DNA from 3 places in the Pseudoduganella sp. R-31 genome. Region 3 is predicted to be linked to each of the others. Evidence: predicted binding sites of a transcription regulator. Region 3 holds the regulator's gene; each other region holds the start of a gene.

Region 1 (3,272 bases), 2.7 Mb from region 3:
GGACCACGCTGGGCAATGTGCCGTCCAGGCGCAGTGGGCGCAGCGCATCCACAACTGCGGCGATGCCCTCGAAGCCGGGGACGCTCGCAACCAGGTGGCTTACCACTTCCGTTTGCGGCATCAGCCAGAAGCCGAGGCTGGTAATAATGCCGAAGTTCGATTGCGTGAACAAACCGTCCAGCCATGGCCCGACACCATACGGGTAAAGGTGGGCGGCACTGGCGTGGGCAAAATGGGCGAAACCAGTCTCGAGCGTGTCGCCGCTGGCCAGCACGATGCGCATGCCGGCTACATGCAGCATGCGGTTGCCATAGGGCGTATGGCCGAAGCCGCGCTCCAGGATGTTGCCGACGAGGCTGGTATCCGGCCCGGCGCCGGTACAATCCATCCACAGGGGAAGTTGCAGCTCCGCCAGTTGACCGGCGAGCTGGGCCTGCGTGACGCCGGGCTCGATCACGGCATAGGCAAGGTCCGGATCGATCTCAAGAATGCGGTTCATCCCGCCCAGGTCCACGATGACCTGGCCTTCGCTGCTTGGGTTGGCGTCGCCGTATCCCCAGTTGCGGCCGGTACTCAGCGGATACAGCGGGACGCCAAATTCGCCGGCACTGCGCACCACGGCCACCACCTCACCGTGCGATAGCGGACGCAACACTGCAAGGGGCGCGACGGGCTGGCCCGAGGTGCTGGCAGTGTACGGCGCAAATTCGCTGGGCGAGGCAAGCACCCGGGCTGGACCAAGCAGCAGGCGCCAGGCCTGCAGTGCGGGTTGGAGGTTCGCCATCTCAGTCCCTCCCCTCGCGCAAGCGGACCGTAATACCGGCCTCATCTTGCGGCGAGAAAAAGAAGGGGTAGAAGGAACGTTCGTTAGGCACCGATTCCATGCGCCCGCCATAGAGCCGTATCTGCTCCGCCATGTGCGCCAGGTCCAGCCGCAGCAGCACCGCCGGCGCGCCGACCCGGCTGCAGTGCCGCTCCGGCGCCGCATCGCGGAAACCCAGCATGCGCTTGTAGAACCTGACATGGCGCGGGTTGACTTCGATCACATAATCCGTGCAACCGTGCAGGTTGTGCGCGTACACATAGGAGATGTGGATCAGCGCTGCAAACACGCGCATATTGACATTGCGGTCGATGGCCAGCCGCGCCGGTTCGCACAGGCGTCGTCCCTGCTCCCGCAGTGCGGACAGGATGTCGCCAAAGTTTTCATCGGCCGGCAGGCCAATGTCGGGGTCGTCAAGGCACAGCGACATGGTGCCAACCGTATCACCCTGGCTATCGGCCGCCAGGGTGATACGGTTGGGTTGGTGGGGGGCGTTGGGATCCACTTCATAGCCGCGCCAGCCATACATCTTTTGCAGCAGCACACTGGCCGCTTCGCGTTTGCCGGCCGAATTGGCCAGCCGGATATGGAAAAGCTGCTGGTCGATCGCGTGCAACGGCTGCTCGCCGCCAGCGTTCTCGTCAATCAACAGGGAAACAATGGTGTCGTCGTCCACGGTGCGTCCTCCTATCAGTATAGGGCTTGGATGCTCGGGCTGGCCCAAGGTTCCGCACGCGTCGGATTTCTTTTCACGGGCCGCGGCCAACGGGGCGCCACGGCATGGCACGGATGCTGCTCATACGACCATGCCGGCAAACCTGCCGCAATCCAATCGGGAGATCCACGCTATGACTACCTTGCGCAAGTCTTTACTGGCAACTGCCGCCTTGCTGGCGGCCAGCCTTGCCAGCGTACCGGTCCAGGCCTCCACCTTTGCCTCGGCCATCCTCGACATCAACAACTTCAGGCTGCTCCACTCCAACGGCACCGCCTACAGCACGACCGACTTCACGATCTTGCAGGGTACCAACGATGCCCACGCAACTGCTTCGCTGAACGGCGTCTTCGCGAACGGAACCTCGTCGATCCCGATCCTGCTTGGTGTCCCGAACGTGCCGCATCAATGCATGGGCGCCCCCTGCGGGGGGCTGGGCGAAAACAACTTCACCCCGCTGCCCAGCCCGCCGCCAGTGCCAGGCACTTTCGGCTATGCCGACCAGGACCTGACCGGCGCCTCCATTACCATCGGCGCAGCGCCGGCCGGGGCACACGCCCGCACGCGGGCCGATGCCTCGACCGCCCTGAACGCCATCGCATCGGGCAATTCCGACGTCGGTACCTCGACCACCTTCCAGTTCACGCTGGGAGCAGCCGACACCATGACTGTGTCGTTCGACGCAACCGCCTTCACCCAGGCTTATGTGTCGCCCGGATCGGGACCGGACGCCAATGCCAATGCACGGCTGTCGTGGTCCATCAACATCATCGACCTGACCACCCAGGGCCGGATCTTCGACTTCGCGCCAGACGACCTGAACGCATTCAGTGTACGCAGCCGCACGGATGGCAGCCCTGGCATCCTTACGTACACCTTTGCGACCCTGCCCGGGGTGCCGCTCACCAAGGTGTCGCCTTTGCTGACAGCCGGCACCAGTTACCAGATCACGATCCAGCACAACACTCTGGCCAACGCCCTGCAGCAGGAGTTGCCGGAGCCGGATTCGCTGGCCGTGCTCGCTGCAGGCATGCTGGCGATGTCGGTTGCGCTGCGCCGCCGCAAATCCTGAGCACTTCTTGACAGGCCTCAACGTTCGGGCGGGTTCGCCAGCCAGGCTGGAATCCCGCCCATATAATCCAGAGGACCGAGGCGTATCACCAGGGAGCGCAGCATGGAGCATCTCTTCAGCCAATTGCTGTCCGGCCTGAAAGGCATCTGGAAGCACCGCTGGGCGGGATTCAGCATCGCCTGGGTGATTGTGCTGATAGGCTGGGCCAAGGTCTACTCCCTGCCCAACGAGTACCAGAGCACGGCCCGCGTGTTCGTCGATACCCAAAGCATCCTGAAGCCGCTGATGGTGGGCATGACCAGCATGCCCAACGTCGAGCAGCAAGTCGCCATCATGAGCCGGACTTTGCTAAGCCGGCCGAATATCGATCGGGTATTGCGCATGGTGGACCTGGACGTGCGCTCGGTGTCCGCACGCGACCACGATGCGATGGTCGACGATATGCTGAAGCGGATTCACATCAACGGCACCGGCACCTACGATATCTACACCATCGGCTACACCCACTCCGACCCGCGCCAGGTGCGCGACGTGGTGCAGGCCTTGCTGTCGATCTTCGTGGAAGGCAGTTTCAAGGGAAAGAAAGGCGATTCCGAGAAGGCGGTCCAGTTCATCGACGAACAGATCAAGAATTACGAAGACCGCCTGCTCACGGCGGAGAA
Region 2 (3,272 bases), 380 kb from region 3:
CGGTGCCCTACATGGCCGTGTATGCCGCCTCGAAAGCCTTCGTGCAAAGCTTCAGCCAGGCCCTGCATGGCGAATGGAAGGAGCGCGGCATCCTCGTGCAAACCCTCGTGCCGGGCCCGACCGACACCGAATTCGACGCCAAGGCCGGCGCCTACGCCAGCGCCCTGGTTGCGCGCGGCAGCACGGCCGAGGTGGTGCAGGCTTCGCTGGCCGGCCTGGCCAAGGGCGACCCGGTGGTGGCCTCGATCAAGGGCACCTACAAGCAACGCTTCTTTGCCGGCCTGTTCCCGCACAGCATGGTGATCCGCGAAGTCGCCAAGATGTTCAAGCCGCCGCAATAAATAAAAAGGGGACGTACCCCTTGAAAGGGTACGTCCCCATTGATTTCCTGCGGCAGCTCAGGCGCGGCGGCGCAGGCGAGCCAGGCCCAGCAGGCCAATGCCCATCAGCAGCATGGTGCCTGGTTCCGGCACACGGGTGAAGCGGTTCGAGCCGTCCACCTTGAACAGGATGTCGTTGCCGGCCACCAGGTCGGTCGCGAACGGGTCGCCGTTATTGCTCGAGCCATTGCGGTGGAAACCGGTGGTGGTCGAGGTGTCAGCCGGGTAGTTCAGGCTCGACTGGAAATCGATGCCGAACAGCAGGCTGGTGACGCCTTCCAGGTAGTTGGCGTCGATGAAGTCGCCGGGCGACAGCATGCCGGCGTGCAGGCGGGCGGAACCCTGGCCATTGTTAGGCGCCAGCAACTGGAACACGGACGAGTTAGTATCGATGGTCAGCAGGGCGATCATGATGCCGTCGTCGAAGCCCACGCCGGTGGCGGTGTTGGCGTTCTGGTTGGTGTCGAAATAGATCGCGACCTGGTTCTGGCCCGGGGCCAGGTTGAAGTTGGCGGTGGCGGTGCCGCCGGGGCCTGGCACCACGCTCGACACCACCTCGGTCATGCGGGCAGCGATGGTGATCTCGAACAGGCCGTCGGCCGAACCGTTCGCTTCACCGTCCAGCCTGCCGCCCAGGGATGGGCTGCCGGTGCCGCCGGCCTTGCCCACCAGGGTTGCCTGGTACAGGAAGTCGAACTTGGTGCCAACCGCCAGCGGCGCACCGAAGGGGCCGATGCCTTTGGCCAGGCCGCTGCCGGTTTCGGCCCAGTCCAGCGAATTGACATTGGTGGCCAGCACGTTGGTGCCGTCCTTGATGGTGAAGGGGGTGATCACGTCTGCCTGTGCAGCACCGGCAGCGAACAACAGGCCGGCTACAGTAGCGAGCGGGAGCAGTTTGCGGAAAATCTTCATTGATTGACTCCTGAGTTAAAAGGGGCTGTCTGACCTTTTGCTGCTATCTGGCCTTGCAGCGGGCACAAGCTCCTATGAGCAATAGTTGTGCCAACTTCCCGGTTTCCTTAGAAATCAATACCTTGGCTTGTTACCGTTAGTACCACGTTGATACTAACTTATGCCTTTGTAAGGATTTTCGACAGTAACTTGCTAAACGCTTCCGAAGAGCGATAGTTTCTGAATATGTCCATTAGTTGACGCGCCGCAAGGCCAGCCGCCGGCGTGGCCAGCAAGCCTTGCACCGCCTGCTGCAAGGCGGCGCCATCGAAGCGGTCGGCGCGCAGCAAGGCGCCGGCGCCGGCGGCAACGATGCCCTCCATGTTGAGGAACTGGTCGAGGTTGCCGGCGATGCCGACCACGGGCACCCCGGCCGCCAGCGCCTGGTGGCTGGTCGGGCTGCCGCCATTGCAGATCACCAGGGCGGCGCGGCGCGCGGCCTCCTCGCCGGGCAGGAAGTCGGCCACCCGGGCATTGGCCGGCACGGCATCGAGCTTGACCATGCCGACGGTGGCGGCCAGCACCGTCACCGGCAAGCCGGCCAGGGCCTGCAGCACGGCGGGCAGCAAGGCGCCGTGGCCCGAGCTGCCCACGGTCACGTAGACCAGCGGGCGATCGGTGGGCAACTGGTCCCACCAGTCCGGCACCGGCAGCGGCGGCGACCACAGCACGGGGCCGATGAAGGCGTGGCTGGCCGGCAGGTCGTGCGGCGGGAACAGCTGCGGCACGTCGGCATACAGGGTGTGGTCGGCGTCGGTGTAGACGCGGTTCAGGTCCCAGCCCAGCGAGGGCAGGCCATGCCGGCGCCGCACCCGGTTGAGGGGAATGGTGTGCAGGGCAAAGGCCAGCGGGCGCGCCAGCTTGAACAGGGCATTGGCCAGCGCGATCGGCAAGAAGCGCGTGAGCGGCAGGCTGGGCACGATGTAGCGCTGGTGCACATACGGGCTCCAGTAGGCATTGATCAGCGAAACATAGGGCACGCCGGCCAGGCGCGCGCTGACCGACAGCGACAGGCGGAAATCGCCCACCACGATATCGGGCTGGACCTGGCGCAGCAGTTGCAGGTCTTCTTCCACGTAGCCGTCCAAGGTGGCGGCATCATAGACCGGCTTGCCGTCCGCCAGGGCTTGCAGGAATTGCTGGTTCGAGATGCTGTGGATGGTCCAGCGCACCAGGTCCGCGCCCTCGAAGCAAAAGGCGTAGCGCTCGGCGCAGGCAAAGTGCACCTCGTACTGTTCGCGGTCGAGGCTGGCGGACAGGGCCAGCGGGCGGCCCACGTGTGCCAGGGTCACCGCTTCGGCCAGGAACAGGATTTTCTTGCGTGTCATTGCGCGGTACCGGCTTACTTCATCAATTCAGCCAGGGGCTTGCGCAGCGAGCGCGCCTTCGGCGCCTTGCCGGCGCCAAGCCGGCCCATGAACACGGCCGTTTCCGGCGCCGCGCCGATCACCCCGGTGAGCTGGCCATACAGCCGGCGCGCCGATTCCTGCAGCCTGTCCAGGCGCGTGAAGCGCAGGGCGTTGCGCACATAGCGGCCGAAGATCAGCGGCGTCATTTCCGGCTGCATGTGCAGGCCCAGCGCAGTGAGCGTCAGCCAGAAGCGCTGGGTAGCGCGGCCGGCGGCCACGTAGTCGTCGATGCCGGCCGGCGCGGCCTTGGCGCGAATCACGAAGTGGGCGGCGCAGGCGATGCCGGGCAGCAAGTCCATCTGCAGGCGCGGCGCCCAGGTGCCCATCAGGGTATTCATGGTGTTGACCCGTTCCCAGCTCACCATGGCCCATTTCATCAGGGCCAGGGTGCCGTTGTCGACACCGAGGGCCTGGTCCGGCACCTTGTCCGGGCTGTGCGTCTTGCCCCAGTCGATGATGCTGCGGTGCACCTCGTACGCCTCGGGCATGGTCAGGCGCAGCTTGGCGTTGTTGAACATCAGCCGCGCCGCCG
Region 3 (3,272 bases):
ACGACGTTTCGCTGCAAGTCGATTGCGGTGAAGTGGTCGGCCTGCTCGGTCCCAACGGTGCCGGCAAGACTACCTCTTTCTACATGATCGTCGGCCTGGTGGCTTCCGATGCAGGCACCATCGATATCGGCGGCACCGACGTGTCGAGCCTGCCGATCCACAAGCGCGCCACGCTGGGCCTGTCCTACCTGCCGCAGGAAGCTTCGGTGTTCCGCAAGCTGACGGTGGAAGAAAACATTCGTGCCGTACTGGAACTGCAGAAGGTGGACGGCAAGCCTCTGCCCAAGGCGGAAATCAAGCAGCGCCTGGAATCGCTGCTGGCCGACTTGCAAATCGAGAAGCTGCGCGAGAACCCGGCCCTGTCGCTGTCGGGTGGCGAGCGCCGCCGCGTGGAAATTGCGCGCGCCCTGGCCACCAACCCGCGCTTCGTGTTGCTCGACGAACCGTTTGCCGGCGTGGATCCGATCGCCGTGATCGAAATCCAACGTATTGTGCGTTTCCTGAAGGAGCGCAATATCGGTGTGCTGATCACCGACCATAATGTGCGTGAGACCCTCGGCATTTGCGACCGCGCCTACATCATCAACCAGGGCGCCGTGCTGGCCTCGGGCCGCCCGGACGACATCATTGCCAACGAATCCGTTCGCCGCGTCTACCTCGGCGAACACTTCCGCATGTAAACGAAGGCCATGAAACAAACACTGCAACTGCGAACCTCGCAACACCTGGCGCTGACGCCGCAGCTGCAACAATCCATCCGCCTGCTGCAGCTGTCCACGCTGGAGCTGCACCAGGAGTTGGAACAGCTGCTTGGCGACAATCCCATGCTGGAGCGCCTTGACGACCCGCTCGACCACTCGGTACGGCTGCTGGCCGATGGCGCCATCAGCCAGGGCAACGGCAATGGCACCGAAGCTCCCGCCACGCCTTCGGCTGAAGGCCCGCAAGGCGAGGGCGGCGAAGCCCCGGCCGCTGCCGGCGAAAGCGATACCTATGAAGGCGGCGACCATGAAGCCGGCAACGGCAGCGACGACGCCGACTGGAGCGCCAGCGCCGGCAGCAAATCCGCCGACGACGAAGACAGCCGCCCGCAACTGGAAGCTTCCGGCTGCACGCTGCGCGAACACCTGCTCGAGCAGATGCGCGTCACCGTGCAGGAGCCGCGCGACCGCGCGCTGATGGAACTGATCATCGATGCGCTGGACGAGAACGGCTACCTGGAAGAGCCGCTGGAAGAAATCCACGAGCGCCTGCCGCCCGAGCTGGAAATCGAACTGGACGACCTGCGCTGCAGCCTGGTGCTGCTGCAAAGCTTCGATCCGCCCGGCGTCGCCGCACGCAATGCCTCCGAATGCCTGGCGCTGCAGATCAGGCGCATGCCCGGCGTGCCGCTGGTGACGCGCCGCATGGCGCTGACCATCGTCGAGAAGCACCTGACCTGGTTCGCCCAGCGCGAGTTCACCAAGCTGAAGAAAGCGCTCGACTGCGACGATGAAGACTTGCGCGAAGCACAGTGCGTGATCCGCCAGTGCAACCCGCATCCGGGCGCCGAATTTGCGTCAGGCGAGTCAGACTACGTGGTGCCGGACGTGATCGTGAAAAAGGGCCGCGGCGGCTGGATCGTCACCCTGAACAACGACGTGGTGCCGCGCCTGCGCGTGAACGCGCTGTATGCCAACCTGCTCAAGCAAGGCAAGAGCGAGTCGCAGATGAATGGCCAGCTGCAGGAGGCCAAGTGGTTGATCAAGAATATGCGCCAGCGCTTCGACACGATCCTGCGCGTCGCGGAAGCGATAGTAGAAAGACAAAAGAACTTTTTCAGTCATGGCGCAGTGGCCATGAGACCCCTTGTGTTGCGTGAAATTGCTGATACACTGGGACTACACGAGAGCACTATTTCTCGCGTAACAACTCAAAAATATATGCTCACCCCGCATGGCATGTTTGAGTTGAAATATTTCTTTGGTAGCCACGTCGCGACCGAAGCCGGGGGGGAGGCTTCCTCGACTGCGATACGGGCACTGATCGTGCAATTGACAGGAGCAGAAGACCCGAAAAATCCTTTATCCGACAGTAAGATTGCGGACATGCTGGGTGAACAAGGCATGGTGATTGCGCGACGGACTGTTGCCAAATATCGAGAAGCGTTGAAGATCCCTCCAGTTAGCCTCCGCAAATCGTTGTAGTGCAGTGCATGGGTTCCTCTGTGCGTTTCGGCGTGCACGAACTCGAGAGCGACATCATCTTTAGGAGTGTGTATGAATCTCACCATCAGTGGACATCATGTCGAAGTGACCCCAGCCATTCGCGAGTACGTGCAGAACAAGCTGGAACGAGTCAAGCGCCATTTCGATCAAGTAATCGATATTGCTGTCATCCTGACTGTAGATAACCTCACCGAGAAAGAGAAACGCCAGAAAGCCGAAATCAACCTGCGCATGTCTGGCAAAACTGTTTACGTCGAAAGCCTGTCGCAAGACCTTTACGCCGCCATCGATACCCTGATTGATAAACTGGATCGCCAGGTCATGAAATACAAGGACCGTGTGCAGAACCACAGTCATGCGGCCATCAAGCATTTCCCGGATACGTATGAGGCACCACCCACCGCCATGTAAAGGACTGGCCGTGCAGCACACCAAAGGGCGCAATTGGCGCCCTTTTTTGCGACCAGTGTGCGTTAGAATATTTGCATGAGCGAACACGTACACACCCAACTCTCCAACGGTACCGGCTTCATCACGCTGGACCGCCCCAAGACCCTCAATTCACTGTCCCTCGACATGGTGCGCGCGATGACGCAGGCGCTGCTGGCATGGCGCGACGATGCGTCGGTGGCGGCGGTCGTGGTGCGCAGCAGCAGCGAACGCGCGCTGTGCGCAGGCGGCGATATCCGCTTCTTCCACGACGTCGGCCGCGGCAATACGCAAGGCGGCAGCGCGCTGCTGGAGGACTTCTTCACCGAAGAATATGCGCTGAACCATTTAATCCATTTCTACCCCAAGCCTTATGTGGCGCTGATGGATGGCGTGGTGATGGGCGGCGGCATGGGCATCGCGCAGGGCGGGCCGGAGTGCGGCGTGCGCATCGTCACGGGCCGTACCAGGATGGCGATGCCCGAGGTGAACATCGGCCTGTTTCCCGACGTGGGCGGCAGTCACTTCCTGTCGCATGCGCCGGGCCAGCTTGGCATGTGGCTCGGCCTCACCGGGCTGACGGTCGGCGCCGCGGATGCGCTCTACCTCGACCTGGCTGACTACTTCGTGCCGGAA

Evidence for each region. The regulator sigma-54, encoded in region 3, starts transcription at its own class of promoters, with help from an activator protein. The targets are predictions, from matches to a motif close to TGGCANGNAANCTGCTTT.
Region 1: ACN9MY_RS16970 (EDSAP-1 family PEP-CTERM protein) is a predicted target of sigma-54. The motif match lies at 1,605-1,622, and genes of this name have one in related genera.
Region 2: pepA (flocculation-associated PEP-CTERM protein PepA) is a predicted target of sigma-54. The motif match lies at 1,368-1,385, and genes of this name have one in related genera.

What each region holds. Positions count from the first base shown of each region.
Region 1 is NZ_CP183986.1:3,729,224-3,732,495, reverse strand. Features, by position in the region: gene ACN9MY_RS16980 (FAD-binding oxidoreductase) at 1-784, opposite strand, end outside; gene ACN9MY_RS16975 (N-acyl amino acid synthase FeeM domain-containing protein) at 786-1,499, opposite strand; gene ACN9MY_RS16970 (EDSAP-1 family PEP-CTERM protein) at 1,672-2,610, shown strand; gene ACN9MY_RS16965 (XrtA system polysaccharide chain length determinant) at 2,713-3,272, shown strand, end outside.
Region 2 is NZ_CP183986.1:629,242-632,513, reverse strand. Features, by position in the region: gene ACN9MY_RS02880 (SDR family NAD(P)-dependent oxidoreductase) at 1-341, shown strand, start outside; gene pepA (flocculation-associated PEP-CTERM protein PepA) at 399-1,292, opposite strand; gene ACN9MY_RS02870 (glycosyltransferase) at 1,451-2,659, opposite strand; gene ACN9MY_RS02865 (molybdopterin biosynthesis protein MoeY) at 2,674-3,272, opposite strand, start outside.
Region 3 is NZ_CP183986.1:1,009,936-1,013,207, forward strand. Features, by position in the region: gene lptB (LPS export ABC transporter ATP-binding protein) at 1-680, shown strand, start outside; gene ACN9MY_RS04630 (RNA polymerase factor sigma-54) at 690-2,186, shown strand; gene hpf (ribosome hibernation-promoting factor, HPF/YfiA family) at 2,259-2,618, shown strand; gene ACN9MY_RS04640 (enoyl-CoA hydratase/isomerase family protein) at 2,694-3,272, shown strand, end outside.